DNA from 4 places in the Terrabacter sp. P2_E3 genome. Region 2 is predicted to be linked to each of the others. Evidence: predicted binding sites of a transcription regulator. Region 2 holds the regulator's gene; each other region holds the start of a gene.
What was found. Region 2 encodes LexA, which represses DNA repair genes until DNA is damaged. Its sites were predicted from a motif close to TCGAACANNTGTTCGA; they were not measured.
Positions count from the first base shown of each region.

Region 1: the regulator LexA is predicted to act here: its motif matches at 1,969-1,984, upstream of AC1DW8_RS14505 (HNH endonuclease signature motif containing protein).
Region 3: the regulator LexA is predicted to act here: its motif matches at 1,321-1,336, upstream of AC1DW8_RS04020 (HNH endonuclease signature motif containing protein).
Region 4: the regulator LexA is predicted to act here: its motif matches at 2,220-2,235, upstream of AC1DW8_RS14320 (DUF6504 family protein).

Region 1 is NZ_JBFUEN010000009.1:440,251-444,100, forward strand. It holds gene AC1DW8_RS14500 (hypothetical protein) at 1-1,759, opposite strand, end outside; gene AC1DW8_RS14505 (HNH endonuclease signature motif containing protein) at 1,987-3,765, shown strand.
Region 2 is NZ_JBFUEN010000023.1:42,153-46,002, reverse strand. It holds gene AC1DW8_RS21990 (phosphotransferase) at 1-975, shown strand, start outside; gene AC1DW8_RS21985 (hypothetical protein) at 979-1,890, opposite strand; gene lexA (transcriptional repressor LexA) at 2,024-2,749, opposite strand; gene AC1DW8_RS21975 (LysM peptidoglycan-binding domain-containing protein) at 2,978-3,391, shown strand; gene AC1DW8_RS21970 (hypothetical protein) at 3,659-3,850, shown strand, end outside.
Region 3 is NZ_JBFUEN010000003.1:164,651-168,500, reverse strand. It holds gene AC1DW8_RS04020 (HNH endonuclease signature motif containing protein) at 1-1,282, opposite strand, end outside; gene AC1DW8_RS04015 (DMT family transporter) at 1,407-2,339, opposite strand; gene AC1DW8_RS04010 (rhodanese-like domain-containing protein) at 2,532-2,912, shown strand; gene gad (glutamate decarboxylase) at 2,949-3,850, opposite strand, start outside.
Region 4 is NZ_JBFUEN010000009.1:397,886-401,735, reverse strand. It holds gene AC1DW8_RS14330 (DNA polymerase III subunit alpha) at 1-1,097, opposite strand, end outside; gene AC1DW8_RS14325 (SAV_6107 family HEPN domain-containing protein) at 1,106-1,555, opposite strand; gene AC1DW8_RS14320 (DUF6504 family protein) at 1,587-2,045, opposite strand; gene AC1DW8_RS14315 (DUF4126 domain-containing protein) at 2,625-3,347, shown strand; gene AC1DW8_RS14310 (hypothetical protein) at 3,509-3,850, shown strand, end outside.

The DNA of each region.
Region 1 (3,850 bases), on a different contig from region 2:
TGGACAGACCCGCGGAGGCGGGCACGACCGTGGCTGGTCCACCGGTGACGGGGACAGTGACGAGTGAGGCTGCACGGTTCTGGCTGCCGGAGTAGCCCGGCCTGAGCAGCACCACCGTGGAGCCGTCTGGGCTCACATCCGGGTCGCGGTCGGCGACGAGCGAGTCGGACGTCAGGATCCTGACGCCGTCACCGGACGATCCCAGCACCCTGACGGAGCCGGCGTACGGGCCCTCGGAAACGACGATCCTGTCTCGGGTGGGCGAGACGGCGACACCGTCCGTTGAACTCCGCCCACTGCCCAGCATGCCGCCGTTGGTGACGCCGCCATCAGCGTCGTAGGCGCGAATCCCGTTCGCCGTCGTGACGAGGAGCCACCGCGACGCCACCGTCAGCGGGACCGGCTCGGACGCCACCTGACGCCCGTCCGTGGTGAGCAGCACGACGCGTAGCGCGTGGGCTCCGGTCACGAGCGAGGAGATCGTGGTGCGACCGGTGGTGCCGCCCGGCACCGTCTGCAGGGCCAGAGGGGTGCCGCTTCCGAGGTCCTCGATGCGCCATCCCCTGATCAGACTCTGGCTCAGCGTCGTCGGGGCCGTCCAGGAGAGGTCCAGCCGCCCGGGCGATGCCGATCCGGCCACCGCCTGGGGTCCTGAGTAGGTGGATGGCTGCTGGCCCACGACCGTCCCCAGCTCCCACTCGCCGACGTCGCTCGACATGACAAGGACGCCGTTGCCCTCCACCGAAGCCGCGGGTCCCGCCGCATAGCTGACGGTGACCGTGCACTCAGATTCAGACGAAAGGGTCAGGCCCTCGCAGGTGGAGCCGGACACGGTCAGCGGGGCTGACGTGGACATCGCCGAGTCCACGATCCGAGCTGCGCCCAGCGACAGGGGCTCAGTGCCGGTGTTCGTGACCGTCACCGGTGTCGTGGTCGAGTCGCCCGGGGCGGCCGTCACCACGGTCAGTGCAGAAGTGGCCAGCGCGTGGGTGGCTTCCGGCGTGTGCCAGCGCAGCTCAGCGCGCAGCCGGTGTCCGTTTCCGCAGTCGAGACTCGCATCCACGCTGATGGAGGCGTAGAGGCCGTCCACGGAACGCGCCGCCCGCGACACCGTCGCGGTTCCGCCAGGCGCCGCGCCTCCCGCGCCGCTCCCGCAGAAGTCACCGGACATGGCCCGCATCTTCAGCATGCCCTCCGCGTCCCCGACGGTGTACGTGCCATCGGCGACGTCAGCAGGGAGCACCAGTGCCTGACGCCAGGATCCCGCGGAGAACGAGATGCCGTTGTCCCAGCCCTGTGTCAGGGCCGGCGTGCTCGAGGCGGTCGCCACCACCGTCGAGCGCTGTGTGTCGTCGCCGCCGGCGGCCTCGTCCCACACCAGTGTCAGAGACACGCGGTTCGGGTCATACGGTCCCGCCCACACGGGGACCCGAGCAGTGACCGGAGCTGACTCGGCGCTGTCCCCGGCCGAGTTGCGGGCCGTGACCATGTAGGTGACCTCGACGTCGACGGGGGCACTGCGGTCGGCGTAGCTCCACATGGTCGACGTCGTGGCCGTGGGCACCACCCAGTCGGCGTCATAGCCGGGGCCGCGCCGGTGGACGACGTACGTCGTCGGCACGCCGCCCGTCTGGGTGGAGCCTCGGTACCAGTTCAGCATCACACCATCGACGCCGACCGACGAGCTCAGTCCCCACGGGGGCTCGGGAAGCGCCGGGGCTGCCGAGGCGATCGCCGTCGTCGTGAACAAGGTGGCCACACTGACCACCAACGCCATGAGGCAGGCCAACGGGCCCCGCATCCGTGCACCCAACGCTGTCTCCGGTGAGTCAAGCGGCAGCGGGCCGGCCGGCGGCAGCCCCCTGGCCGCGCGTGGACACTATAGGCGGCACATCAGCCTGACCGGTCGGGACCGCGCACTCACTCTCACGTGGGTGGTCAGTCCGGGCAGAGGGCACTCTCGGTGGATCGTACTAGTGTTCGAACATGGAGATGGGGAGCGCCGGCGAGAGCAGCGAGGTCGCTGCGGGTGGCGTGCTGTCGTTCCTGACACAGATCCCCGCTGACGTCTTCGACGCGCTGCCACCGGTGGCCCAGGCGGCAGTCGTGGCACGTGTGGTGCCAGAGCGCCTGCGCAGTCTCGACACGGCGAGCGCTGAGGCGGTCCTTGCTGTCGCGCAGCGCGCGATGAACGTCCTCGGCGCCGTTCAGGACCTCGCGCTCGCGGCCTGCGTTCGCCGCGAGGAGCTCGACTTCGCCGATCTGGACGGTGAATGGGGTGACGGCTCGGAGTGGCGGCCCTCGTCGGTGAAGATCGTGGCCTCCAGCGTCGCGCCCGTCCTGTGCTCGACGCCGCGCGGCGCCGAGTCGCGGGTCGCCGACGCGCTCTGCCTCGTCGAGGACCTCCCACGCACCTTGGCAGCCGCACTCGGCGGGCGGCTCACCCAGCGGCAGACGGGCGTCGTGGCGGACCGAGCGGGACTTGTCGCGGTTGATGCTCGCCCGGCCTTCGATGCCGTCGTGATGGAGACCGGGGTGGAGTCGCTGACGCCCGCCCGGCTGCGACGCCAGTGCGAGCGTGCCGCCATGGCGATCGACCCGGACGCCGTTCATCGTCGGGCGGAGCACGGTCTGCGTGACCGCTTCGTGCGGGTGGAGCCGGGACTCGACCCGGGCACGACGTGGTGGAAGGCGTCGCTGCCGGCGGGGGACTCGATGCAGGCCTGGGGCGCCGTCGATGAGCTGGCCCACGAGTACGTGTGTGCCGACCCGGCCCGGTCGATCGACCAGGCGCGGGCGGACGCCTTCCTCGACCTGCTGCTCGGGAGCGCCCAGGTGTCCACCACCGTCGAGCTGGTCGTGCCCACCTTCACCGGTCCCTCGACGGACGACCAGTGGAGCGTTGCCCTCCGAGGTCCATACGACGCCGGGGCCGTTCCCTCCGCCCTGCCGGTGGACGTGTGGCCGGGCGCCCCGTCTGGTCGGCAGGCCCAGCCACCTGCCCCCAACGCGTTCGCAGACGCCGACGCAGCCCCGGATGCCGAGGCCGGTGCTCGCGCTGACGCCGATGCAGCCCCAGATGCCGGTGCCGGCGCCGGCGATCTGGCGTACATCACCGGTCCCCGGCTCGCGCCGGAGCATGCGATCGGGTCCGAGCTCTTCGGGTCCGAGCTGTTCGGGTGCGAGCCCGGGTCGCGCGTCGGCTTCAACGAGGACCTGTCCGCTGTCGGGGCGTGGCACGCGCACGATTCAGCGCTTGCGGTGGCCGACACCAGGTCAGCCAAGGTGACGACGAGCCCCGATCAACGTGTTGGCAGACGATGGCGACGACCGCGGCTCGGCGTCCGGCATCCGCGGTTCGGCTGGATGCTCTCGGACGTGCTGGCAGAGGTGCTGTCCGACCCTGACGTCGCGCTGCGCGTGACCCGGGCCGACGCGTTGACCGGCGTCACGGTCGCCCGCGACCCCGCGATCTACCGGCCCAACGCTGCTCTGGCACAACGCGTTCGGGACCGCGACCGCACGTGTCGGTTCCCGGGGTGCGGTGTCGCCGCGCGCCGGTGCGACCTCGATCATGTCGTGCGCTTCCCCGACGGCCCGACCACCGAGGACAACCTCGTCTGCCTGTGCCGGACCCACCACGGTTTCAAGCACCACGCCGGCTGGACGCTGACGTCGGAAGCCGACGGCACATGCACGTGGAGCTCGCCGACCGGACGCTCCCATGTGACGCACCCAGCAGACGTCAGGCTCGACGCTGCCTGAGGTGGACTCGTGGCCCCTGGGATCTCGACGGTCGCGAAGGCTCGCAGCGTCCATTTTGTGTCTCGCAGCTGGCCGTCTGCCGACC
Region 2 (3,850 bases):
TGGACGTCCGGCGCGTTCGAGGCCGAGCTGCGCGAGTGGGTCGGTGGAGTCCTGGGCGGTCTCGGCACCGACCTCGTGTCGCTCGACGCGGTGCACCAGCGCCCCTGGTCGACGGTGTGGCGCGGTGTCACATCGGACGGCGCCACCTACTGGGCCAAGCAGAACTGCCCGCACCAGTCGTTCGAAGCGGCCCTGCTCGTCGTGCTCGACCGCCTGTCGCCGCACCGGGTCGTCCCGGTCGTCGCGGCCGACGTCGAGCGCGGCCTGCACCTCGTGCCCGACCAGGGGCCGGTCTTCGCCCTGACGGTCGCGGACGACGACGTCGACGCCTGGTGCCGGATCGCCGCCGAGGCGATGCACCTCCAGCGCGAGCTCGTCGGTCACGAGGCGGACCTCCTCGGCGCGGGCATCACGGCCCTGCCTCCGGCCGAGTCGGCGGCCTACGTCGAGGCGAGGGTCGCGTCCCTGACGGCCCTGGCCCCGGACGACCCGCGCCGCATGGCCGACGACGTCGCGCACCGGTTGCGTGCGCTGCTGCCGGCGGTCACGGCGTGGGCCGACGACGTGGGGGGTCTCGGCCTGCGGGAGAGCCTCGTGCACAACGACCTCCACGCCAGCAACGTCTTCGCGACGGCGCACGGGATGCGCTTCTTCGACTTCGGTGATGCCGTGCTCGCGCACCCGCTGTCCGCGCTCTTCGTCCCGCTCAACGTGCTGCTCCACCGCTTCGGCGCCACCCCGGACGACCGTCGGCTGAGGCGGGTGGCGGACGCCGCGCTCGAGGTCTGGGGCGACGTCGTCCCGGTCGCTGCACTGCGCTCGGCCCTGCCGTCCGCGCTGCGGCTCGGGCGGCTCGGGCGCGCCGAGTCGTGGCTCCGGGTCACCGCGACCCTGACGCCGGAGGAGGCGGTCGAGCACGGCGACGCCGGCACGTGGTGGCTCGGTGCTCTCGGTGACGAGCCGCCGCTGTCCTGAAGGCTATTCAGCCACGGACCGAGCCGAACGTGCCTCGGCGCCATCGGCCTCGCGCAGGTCCCACAGCTCCTTGGTCTGCACGCCCCAGTAGGCGGCGAAGAGCACGATGATGATGACCTCGGCGATGAGGATCAGGTGGTCGAAGCCGCGCACCGTCAGGGCCGCCAGCACCGTCGCCCCCAGGGCGACGGCCAGGGCGACCGCGATCGCGATGTAGATGCGCTTGTAGACCGTTCCGCTCGCGCCGGTGCCACCGGCGGCGCCCTGGTGGCGCTCCTCGGCGCGCAGCGCGCTGAAGACCATGACGGCGATCACCCCGGCCACCATGGTGCCCGCGGCGATGCCGTGGCTCAGTGCGATGAACCGGTCGCGCAGCACGAGGAAGAGGGTGAGCTCCGCGAGCAGCACCAGACCGCAGACGGCCGAGACGACCGCCGAGCGCACCGTGGGCCGGTCGGACGGATCGCGCGTCATCGCGCCGCGCTTGAGCCAGGCGGCCACGAGGGCCGCGAGGACGGCGACGACGACGAGGGACCAGATGTTGTTGCGCACGGCCGCGGCGATCTCGGCCGGGGTCTGGGTGTACGCGTTCGGCCCGCACCGCCCGTCCGGCACCGTCGGGACCATGGCGACGACGAAGGCCATGAAGCCCGAGAAGTTGAGCAGCACGTCCTCCTCGGGCGAGTGCCCCTTGTAGGCGATGAGGCTGGCCCCGAGCGCGCACAGCGAGCCGACGAAGACGGTCCGCGCCGGCGTGTAGTAGTACGCGCTGATCGAGCCGAGCCAGCACGAGTGGTCGGTCTCCCACCACCACTGGTAGCCGACCGAGAGGAGCAGCATGAGGAGCAGGGCGATCATCGCGCCGCGCAGGTAGCGGTAGGTGAAGACGACGTCGCGGGTGCGGCCGGGTGCCATGGCGGTCTCCTTCGCAGGACTCACGAGTCAGAGTCTCGCGCCGTCGCGTCCGATACGCCTCCCGGACGCGACGATGCCGCCGGCGCGGAGGGCGCCGACGGCGTACGTCGTCGGGTGGGGGAGCGGGGCGACGTCAGAGCCGGCGCAGGACCGCCGTGACCTTGCCGAGGATCGTCGCGTGGTCGCCGTCGATGGGCGAGAAGTCGGGGTTGTGCGGCATGAGCCACACGTGCCCGTCGGTGCGCTTGAACGTCTTGACCGTCGCCTCGTTGTCGAGCATCGCGGCCACGACGTCGCCGTTCTCGGCGTGCTGCTGCTGGCGCACGACGACCCAGTCACCGTCGCAGATCGCGGCCTCGACCATCGAGTCGCCGTTGACCTTGAGCAGGAAGAGGTCACCCTCGCCGACGAGCTGCCGCGGCAGCGGGAAGACGTCCTCGACGACCTCCTCGGCCGTGATCGGCACGCCCGCCGCGATCTGGCCGAGCACCGGGACGTAGGACGCCTCGGGGCGGGCGTCGCCCGAGTCGGTCTCGGTGTCGTAGTGGTCGCCCCGCGGACGTGGCCCGGTCGGGTCACCGCCGCGGTAGCCGAGCTCCTCGGCCTTCGCATCGGGCGAGACGACCTCGAGGGCCCGCGGCCGGTTGGGGTCGCGGCGCAGGTAGCCCTTGGCGACCAGGGCATTGAGCTGGTGGGAGACGCTCGACGGGCTGGCGAGGCCGACGGCGTCGCCGATCTCGCGCATGCTCGGCGGGTAGCCGCGCCGGTCGACGGAGTTGCGGATGACCTCGAGCACCCGCCGCTGGCGGACGGTGAGACCGTCGCCGGTCTCGCGATCGGGAAGCTCGGTCACGCCCATGGTGTCCCCTTCGTCGGCTCGTCAGTCCGCGTCGTGACGCTGGGTGTGCGGCCAGTGTCAGTGGTGGCTGGTGAGGTCTGTGGTGTGAGGAAAGACTACGCAGTTCGAACACAGTTGCCAAACACCTGTTCGATGCGTGTCTCGACTTCATCGAACATACGTGCTACAACTCGTACAGACGTTCTATCGAACACGTGTTCGCCAGATCAGGAGCAAGGGGAGGTCACCATGAGCGCCATCGTCCTCGAGGCCGTTCGTCAGCCGCACACCGAGGAGCCCGCGCGGTCGCAGCCGACCGGTCGGCCCCGTCTCGTCCTCGTCCCCACCGGGCCGGAGGCCGCTCGTGCGGTGCGTGCCGCGAGGCCGCCGATGCGCCTGACGCGTTTCGGTCGCCTCGTCGTGACGCTCCTCGTCGCGGGCGTCGTCTCCCTCCTCGGCGTCGGACTCGCCGGTCAGCTCGCGTCGGCCACGGGCGAGCCGCGCACGATCACGGTCCGGTCCGGCCAGACCCTGTCGGGCATCGCCGCCCGCGAGCTGCCTGAGCTGACCGCGGCCGAGGGTGTCGTCGAGCTGCAGATCGCCAACGCGCTCAGCACCACCTCGATCCACGCCGGCCAGCAGCTCGTCGTCCCGGGTCGCTGAACCGGGGCCTCCTGGGCCGGCCGGGGACGTATGCCGTGTGTCCGGCTGCGCCCGTCCCGGCCCTTCCGATCCGCCGCGTTGGCTCCACCTTCAGCGGCTGGCGGTAGCGGCGCTTCGACCCCGCCGTTCCTGCCCCGGACGCCGCACCCCTGACGGGGGTGCGGCGTCCTGCTGTGCCCGCACCTGCCGTTCCCGACCCCTGTGGATGACGGGCTCGAGTCCTCGGACGCCTTGCCTAGCGTGGCTGTCCTCGGAAGGGAGCAGGGGATGCGCTACGACGTGGACACCGACGCGCTGCGCGACGACGCCGCCTCGGTCGGCGAGGTGCTCGCGCGGGTGCAGCGGCTGAGGATCGGCGACGAGCTGCGGCCACTCGGTGGGGCGATCCCCGGTGGTCGTGTCGCCGGCGGGCTCGGCCAGGTCGCTGCGGCGTGGGAGGCGCGGCTGGCCGGGACCCGC
Region 3 (3,850 bases), on a different contig from region 2:
CCCGGCTCAGGGACTCGAAGTTGGAGACGTGGGTGGGGCCGGCCGGCCACGGGACGACGTGGTCGAGGTCGCACCGGTCGGCCGGCACCTGGCACCCGGGTGCCCGGCAGACGCCGTCGACGGCCCGCACGTGCTCGACCATCGCGGCGGTCGGGCGGTAGCAGTCGGTGGAGAGCTCGAGGGCGCGGCCGGTGTCGACGTCGACGGCGAGGCGCTGCCACACCGATCCCGGTGCGGTCATGATCTGGCGAGCGTGGGCGGCGGTGACCCAGCCGTGGCCGGGCAGCTCGCACGCAGCGTCGGACATCCCGACGGCGACCTCGAACGGGACGACGATGCGGACGGCCGCAGGCGCCGCGTCGGACAGCAGGCCCGCACACGAGAGCTCTTCATCGAGACCGCCACCGAGACCGCCACCGGCACCGGCGCCGGCGGGTCCGCCGATGCCGGACGGGACGACGCCGAAGAGGGCGAGGTCGCAGAGCAGGTCGCTGCGCAGCTGGTCGAGGCTGCGGTCGTCGCCACCCGCGCGGGCGGCCCGAGCCAGGGCATCGACCCGGTCGAGCACACCGACGACCCGCTCGGCCGGCGCGACGACCGTGAACGTCCCCATACCGTCCTCGACGAGGCGGCCGTACGCCGTGCGACGCAGACGAGAGGACCGGCGGCGCTCCTCGGCGGCACGGGAGTCGGCCGAGCGGACGCACCGCTGCAACCGCGTGGTGAAGAGGCGTTGAGAGGCGACCGCGCCGTCCGGAGCCGGCGCGAGCACCGTGGCCTCGAGGTCGGGGAGGACGTCGTCGGCGAGCGCCCGCGTCTCGACGACGACGCGCAGGGCTCGCTGGAGACTGACAGCACCGGCCCGCAGCCGCTCACGCAGCACCCGATGACGCCGGGGTGCTGTCGCGAGCTCGAGCCGACGGGCGACCTCGGTCGCGCCCACCCCGGTCGCCCAGGCGATCTCCTGCGCGGCGACCTGGTCGGCCGTGATCGGCACGGGCGAGCTCGTCGTCCACCGGGCGAGCTGCTGCTCCTCGACGGAGTGCAGCGCGGCATACGCGTCGACGAGACGACCCTCGAGGCGAGCCTTCTGGACCTCGAGGCGCTCGATCTGCGTGAGCACCTCGTCGGCCTCGTCGGCCAACGTGAGGGACGAGCTGCGCTCCTGCGCCCGATCGGCGCGGGCCTTCGCCTGACCGACCAGCCAGACCACGCGGGGGTCGAGGCTGCTGCCACCGTCAGTCGCGTCGGGCGCCGGACGCCCGGTGTCGAGGAATGGCACGAACTCACTCCTCCCACCCGGGTCGCCGACCCCTCTATTGGAACACATGTTCGATAGATTGTGAAGGTCTGTCCACACTGTGAGTCCACCGATCCCGTTGCGTCGCAAAGGGATCGGAGCGCACTCACTCCTCCGCGGTCGGAGCCACTCGTGGCTTGCGCCGCGTGAGCAGGACACCGGCGATGCACAACGCCCCGCCGACGAAGGTCAGGGGCGGCGGCACCTCGGAGAGCAGCGCCCAGGCGATGAGTGTCGCGATGAACGGCACGAGGAACGTCGTGAGGGTCAGCGTGCCGGCATCGCTGCGCGCCAGCACGTAGGCCCACGTCGAGAAGGCGATGGCGGTCGGGAAGATGCCGAGGTAGGCGATCCACCACAAGGTGCTCGGGTCGCTGTCACGCACCACGGTGACGAGCTCGCCGCTCCACGGCAGGCACACGACGGCGCCGATGATGCAGGCGAGCCAGGTGACCTCGGGACCCGGCAACCGCCCGAGGAGCGGCTTCTGCGCGAGGACGCCCACGGCATACGTCACCGCAGCCAGGACGGCGAGCCACACGCCCACCATGTCGCCGGAGTCACCGGAGGAGAAGCCGCGCGCGATGACGACGACACCCGCGAAGCCGACGGCCATGCCGATGAGCAGCCAACGCGTCATCTTCTCGCCGAGGAAGACCGTGGCGAGGAGCGCGACGATGATCGGCCCGATCTGCACGATGAGCGCGGAGGTGCCGGCGTCGATGCGCCGCTCGGCCTCGTTGAGGGCGAGGTTGTAGATGCCGAACCAGCCGACGCCGCAGAGCAGCAGCAGGGGCCAGTCGCGGCGGGCCGGCCAGGTCCGCGGCCGTCGGAAGACGAGGACCCCGAGGGCGACCGACGCGACGAGCAGCCGCCCGAGCGACAGTGCGCCCGGCGGCACGTCTCGGCCGAGGTGGCGGATCGCGACGAACGCGGACGCCCAGAGGAGGAGCGTCACGGCCACGGCAGCCAGGACGAGCCACCTCGCACGGCGAGCGCTGGGCGGGGCCTGGGATGCAGTGCGGGAGTCCACGGTCACTCGACGACCGTAGGCGTCGACACCGACAGAGCGCCGCCGGTTTTCCGGTCAGATGTCCCCCACATCCCGCCACCACGGACGGGTGTCAGGCGTCAGGTCGCACACGCGTCGACGCCCGCCGTGTGGCACGGTGGACGTGCCCCCAGCGCAAGGCTGGCCGACCTGCCACTGCCCGTCCCGAGAGGCCTGACCATGTCCCGACCCCGCACCATCGACGAGGTCCTCGCCGAGGCTCGCGGTCGCCTCCACCGGCTCACGCCCGAACAGGCGGAGACGGCACGTGCGGACGGCGCGCTCGTCGTCGACATCCGCCCTGCCGCCCAGCGTGCGGCCGAGGGTGAGCTGCCCTTCGTGACGGTGATCGAGCGCAACGTCCTCGAGTGGCGTCTCGACCCATCGAGCGACGCGTCGCTGCCGGTCGCGAGCCACGACCTCGAGGTGATCGTCCTCTGCCAGGAGGGCTACACCTCCAGCCTGGCGGCCGCCGCGCTCCAGGACCTCGGCATCCACCGCGCCACCGACGTCATCGGGGGGTATGCCGCGTGGCGGGCGTGGCTCGCCTCTGCCGAGTAGGCCAGAACCGAGGACGGTCGAGGGCGCAGCAGTCGTTCAGTGGCCCGGGCCGCTGACCATCTTGGCTCGCTCCGACTCGTGTGCCGCACCCTTCGCCGCCAGCGTCGTGCAGGCATCCTCGATGTCGCGGGCCAGGGTGTCGACGTGCTCGCGGCTCATCGTCTCCTTGACCAGCGCGCGCATGATGGTGACGTCCTGGGCGTCGGGCGGCAGCGTGTAGGCGGGCACCATCCAACCGCGCTCGGCAGACAGCTGCCAGGCGATGTCGAACTCGTCGTACCCGTGGTCACCGGACAGCATGAAGGCGACGAGCGGGAGCTGCTCCTCCTCCCGGCCGATCAGCTCGAAGCGGCCCATCGCCTCGAGCTTGTCGCCGAGCATCCGAGCATTCGCCTGCATGTTGCGCATGATGTAGGTGTAGCCCTCACGTCCGTAGCGCACGAGGTTGTAGTACTGCGCCAGGACCATCGCCGACCCCGTCGAGAAGTTCAGGGTGAAGGTCGAGTCGGTCTTGCCGAGGTAGTTCTCCTTGAAGACCAGGTCGGGCGCCAGGTCGGCGACCTCCCGGAAGATCAACCAGCCGATGCCCGGATAGACCAAGCCGAACTTGTGCCCCGAGACGTTGATCGAGCGCACCTGCTCGAGCCGGAAGTCCCACGGCGAGTCCGGGTAGAGGAACGGCCACACGAAGCCACCACTGGCCCCGTCGATGTGTAACGGCACGTCGAGGTCACGCTCCTGCTTCATCTGCACAAGCAGGTCGTTGATGCCGACGATGTCGTCCTTGTGGCCGGTGAAGGTCGTGCCGAGGACGGCCGCGACTCCGATGGTGTTCTCGTCCACGTGCGGGGCGACGTCCTCCGGGCCGATGGTGTACTTCCCGCGCTGAAGCGGGACGATCCGCGCCTCGACGTCGAAATAGCGACAGAACTTCTCCC
Region 4 (3,850 bases), on a different contig from region 2:
GCGAGCGCCGTCGTGCGGGCGAGCAGCTCGCGGGCCTGCTCGCGGGCCAGCGACCCGCCGCCGACGAGCCCCGGGCCGGAGACCTGGACGACGTCGAGGGCGAGCGCGTGCATGAGGGGCGTCGGCGAGAGGTGCCCGGCCGTCGTGACGCGGTCGAGGTGGCGCGCGTCGAGCGCGACGAGCCGCCGGGCGGCGTCGAGGACGTCGACGATGGCGGCGTCCTGCGGGTCGGCGTGGCGCACCGCGGCCGTGATGATGCTCGGCACGCCGACCTCGCGGGCGAGCGCGAGCATGCGTCCGGCCTGGCCGAGGCTGCCGGGCTGGTGCTCGGGCCCGCCGTGGCACACGACCTCGACGACGACGGCGCCCCGCGGCAGCAGCGCGACCCAGCGCTCGAGCACCGCCCGGGCGTGGTCGCGTCGCTTGGCGAGCACCGCACGACCGACGTCGGAGTCGGGCCCGAGGAGCACGACGAGCGGGGACGGCCCACCGTCCGCCCCCGATGGCGTAGGCCGTCCGCCTCGTCCATCCGATCGACCCCGGCCCTCGGGCCGGCCGGGCCGGTCGTCCTCCGCTGCGGACGGGACGGGCGGGGCGGGCAGCAGGCGCGCGTGCTCGGCGACGAGGGCCGCGGACGTGACCGGGTTGCCGCGCTCGCCGTGCAGGTGGGTCGCCGTGACGAGGCGACAGAGCGCCGCCCACCCGGCACCCGGGGCGAGGCCGGTGCTGCTGCCCCGGGCCAGCACCGTGACCCGCGGGAGCCGCGGGTCGACGAGGGCGCCGCCACGGACCGGGGTGCGCACGGGACGGCTGCGCTGGCGCTCGGGGTGCTCGGGGCCGAGGGCGAGATCGACGCCGAGGACCGGCGCGACGTCGTGCTCCATGCAGGAGCGGACGAACTTCACGGCGCCGTAGAGCCCGTCGCGGTCGGTCAGGGCGAGCGCCGGCTGCCCGAACGCCGCGGCACGCTCGACGAGCTGGTGCGGCTTGGCCGTGCCGTAGCGCATGGAGTAGCCGGACGCGACGTGCAGGTGCACGAAGCTCTCGGTGCTGCCGGCCGCGCTGCTCGTGCGGCCGCTGGTGATGGTGGTGGTCATGCCGGTCGTCACCCGCTCGCCCGGCTCCTCGAGACCGGGGTGATCGACTGCGGCAGCGGGATCGTCGCAGGGACACCGAGGAGGTCCTGGACGATCTCGAGGAACATCTCGGCCTGGCGCAGCAGGTCGTCGGACTCGCGTGCGCTGATGTGACCGCCGCGGTCGATGACCGACCGGTGCGCCGAGCAGGCGGCGAAGAAGGCGGCCCACTCCCCCAGCTCCGGGGCCACCCCGGGCAGCACCTGCCACACGCTGCGCGGTCGCGAACGTGGCGACGGCACGGTGCGGGCTGCGACGAGGGCCGCGGCGGCGCGCAGGGCTCCGAGGTGGGCGTCGCGATAGCGCTCGGACGCGTCGCTCGTGCGGCACGCGGTCTCGAGGGTGGTCCGGCCCCGCTCGAGCAGGTCGAGCACGGCGACCGAGATGGGTGGGCGGCGCAGGTCGTGGGCGGTGGTCATGGTGGTTCCTCTCCTCTCTCGTCTCATGGGCTCAGTCGGCGACCCGGACGAGCGACCAGTGGTCGCCGCGCGGGGACTCGTCGTGGGCGAGGTCGTAGACCCCGGGCGTGAACGACCATCCCGGGCTCGCCTCGACGCGCCAGACGTGCTGCTCGCTCGCCGCGGCGACGAGCGTCTCGCCGGGACGGACCTGCGCCTCGTCGGCCTCGAGCGCGTCGTGCCACCAGGCCCGCCGCTCGCGCCACTGGGCGAGGACGCCACGGACGACGTAGAGGCGCCCGCGCCAGATGAACGCCTCTGGCGGCGCCTCGAGGGACCCGGCCTCGGAACCCGAGGGTCCCGACGACCCGGAGTCCCGTGAGGACCTCGAGGACCCGGGCGGACGGGTCGACCTTCCGACCGGACCACCGGAGCGGCCCACGACGGACTGCTCCTGCTGCTCCCGCTCGCGCACTCTCACCTGCACGGCATCACTGAACCTGCGCACCACGACACGTCTCCCTCGGACACGTCGAGGCCGGACATCACGACCCAGACCACCCGCGCCCCACACGAGCGGTCCGACACCAACCGACGACTTGAACTGACAACTGACTGACAACTGACTGGCTCGGACACCGGCTCGGACCTCACCTCCCGGGCACCTCACCCGAAGAGACGACGTTCGAACACCTGTTCGATACTCGAAGCCTAACCCCTGGCGCCGACAGCCTGTCAAGACGGTCCGCGCGTCACGTCCACGCGATCCCGGGCCGCCGCAGCCGACCTCTCCGCACGCGTCCGTTTCGCCCCGCTCCGGACCGATCTGAGTACCCGTGCTCAGGTCCGTGCGGCGTCCCCGGCGACAGAGTGATGGCGCGGGTTCGGTCCGCGAACGGAGGGGCGCAGGGGTCCTGTCCGCTCACGGATCGGGCCCGTTCCGCTGCCCCCTCCCGCCGCCTGCAGCGCGCCCCGTTGCGCCACCCCCGGGAATACGGGAGCGTCAGGGACGTTGGACCTGGGCTCGGCCGACCGGTCGGGCCACAGCCGCACCGGCGCACCGCGACCGGCGCACGACCGAAGGGGTGTCGTGGGCGCCGAGCTCATCCCCATGGCCTTCACCACCGGGTGGGGCAGCGGCATCAACGCGTACGCCGTCGTGCTCGTCCTCGGGCTGGCCGACAAGATCTTCAACCTGAGCCAGATCCCGAACGCCCTGGCTCGCACCGACGTGCTCATCGGGGCGGGCGTCCTCTTCGTCGTCGAGATGCTCGCCGACAAGATCCCCTACGTCGACTCCGCCTGGGACTCCGTGCACACCGTCGTCAGACCGGCCGTGGGGGCGACGATCGGCTACCTCATCGGCCACGACACGGCGAGCCTCGACGCCGCCGTGGGCGCGGCGACCGGTGGTGTCACGGCCCTCATCTCGCACGGGATCAAGGCCGGGCTGCGCGCTGCCGTCAACACCTCCCCCGAGCCGGCGAGCAACGTCCTCGTCAGCACCACCGAGGACGTGACCGTCACGGGCGTCACCGCCCTCGCCATCGCGCACCCGTGGTGGGCCGCGGCCATCGCCCTGCTCTTCCTCGTGCTCGGCGCGTTCCTCGTCTACAAGCTGGCCGCACGCATCCGCCGCTACAAGCGCCGCTACGACGCGTGGGGCGAACGCGTCGGCATCGCCGTGCCCTCCGAGCGCCGGGAGCGCCGGGAGCGCCGGGAGCGCCGGGAGCGCCGCGGGACCGCTGCGCCACCGCCGCCGTCGGCCCGGGCCGACGAGCGTCTCGAGCGACCCTTCGACCAGGAGACCTGACCGCCCGGCCCGGTGAGCGCCGGCCACCCCCGGACCTGGGCCCCCACAGGTCCGCAGACCTCTCACAGGACCTCCCCACCCTGACGAGGGTGGGGACACAGGGCTGTTGCCGACGGTGGACACAGCTGGCACGAGGCCAGCCCATCGAAGGAGTGGAACGCATGAAGAACAAGACCATCGCGCTGGCAGGCGCCGGCATCGTGGCCGCGTCGGCGCTCGCGCTCGGCGGGGCCGCCCTCGCGAGCGCGGACGAGACGGGTGCCACCGGCACCGCCACCAGCTACGGCCAGCTCGGCGAGGGCCCCCAGGCCAACGGCAACACCAACGGCAACACCGACCCGAGCAAGCCGATGCGCTCCGACGAGACGCTGCTCACTGGCGACGTCGCCGCCAAGGTGACGGCGGCCGCCAAGGCCAAGGAGCCGACCGCGACGATCGAGCGCGTCGAGACCGACTCGGACGGCGTCTACGAGGCGCACATGGTGCGCACCGACGGCACCCAC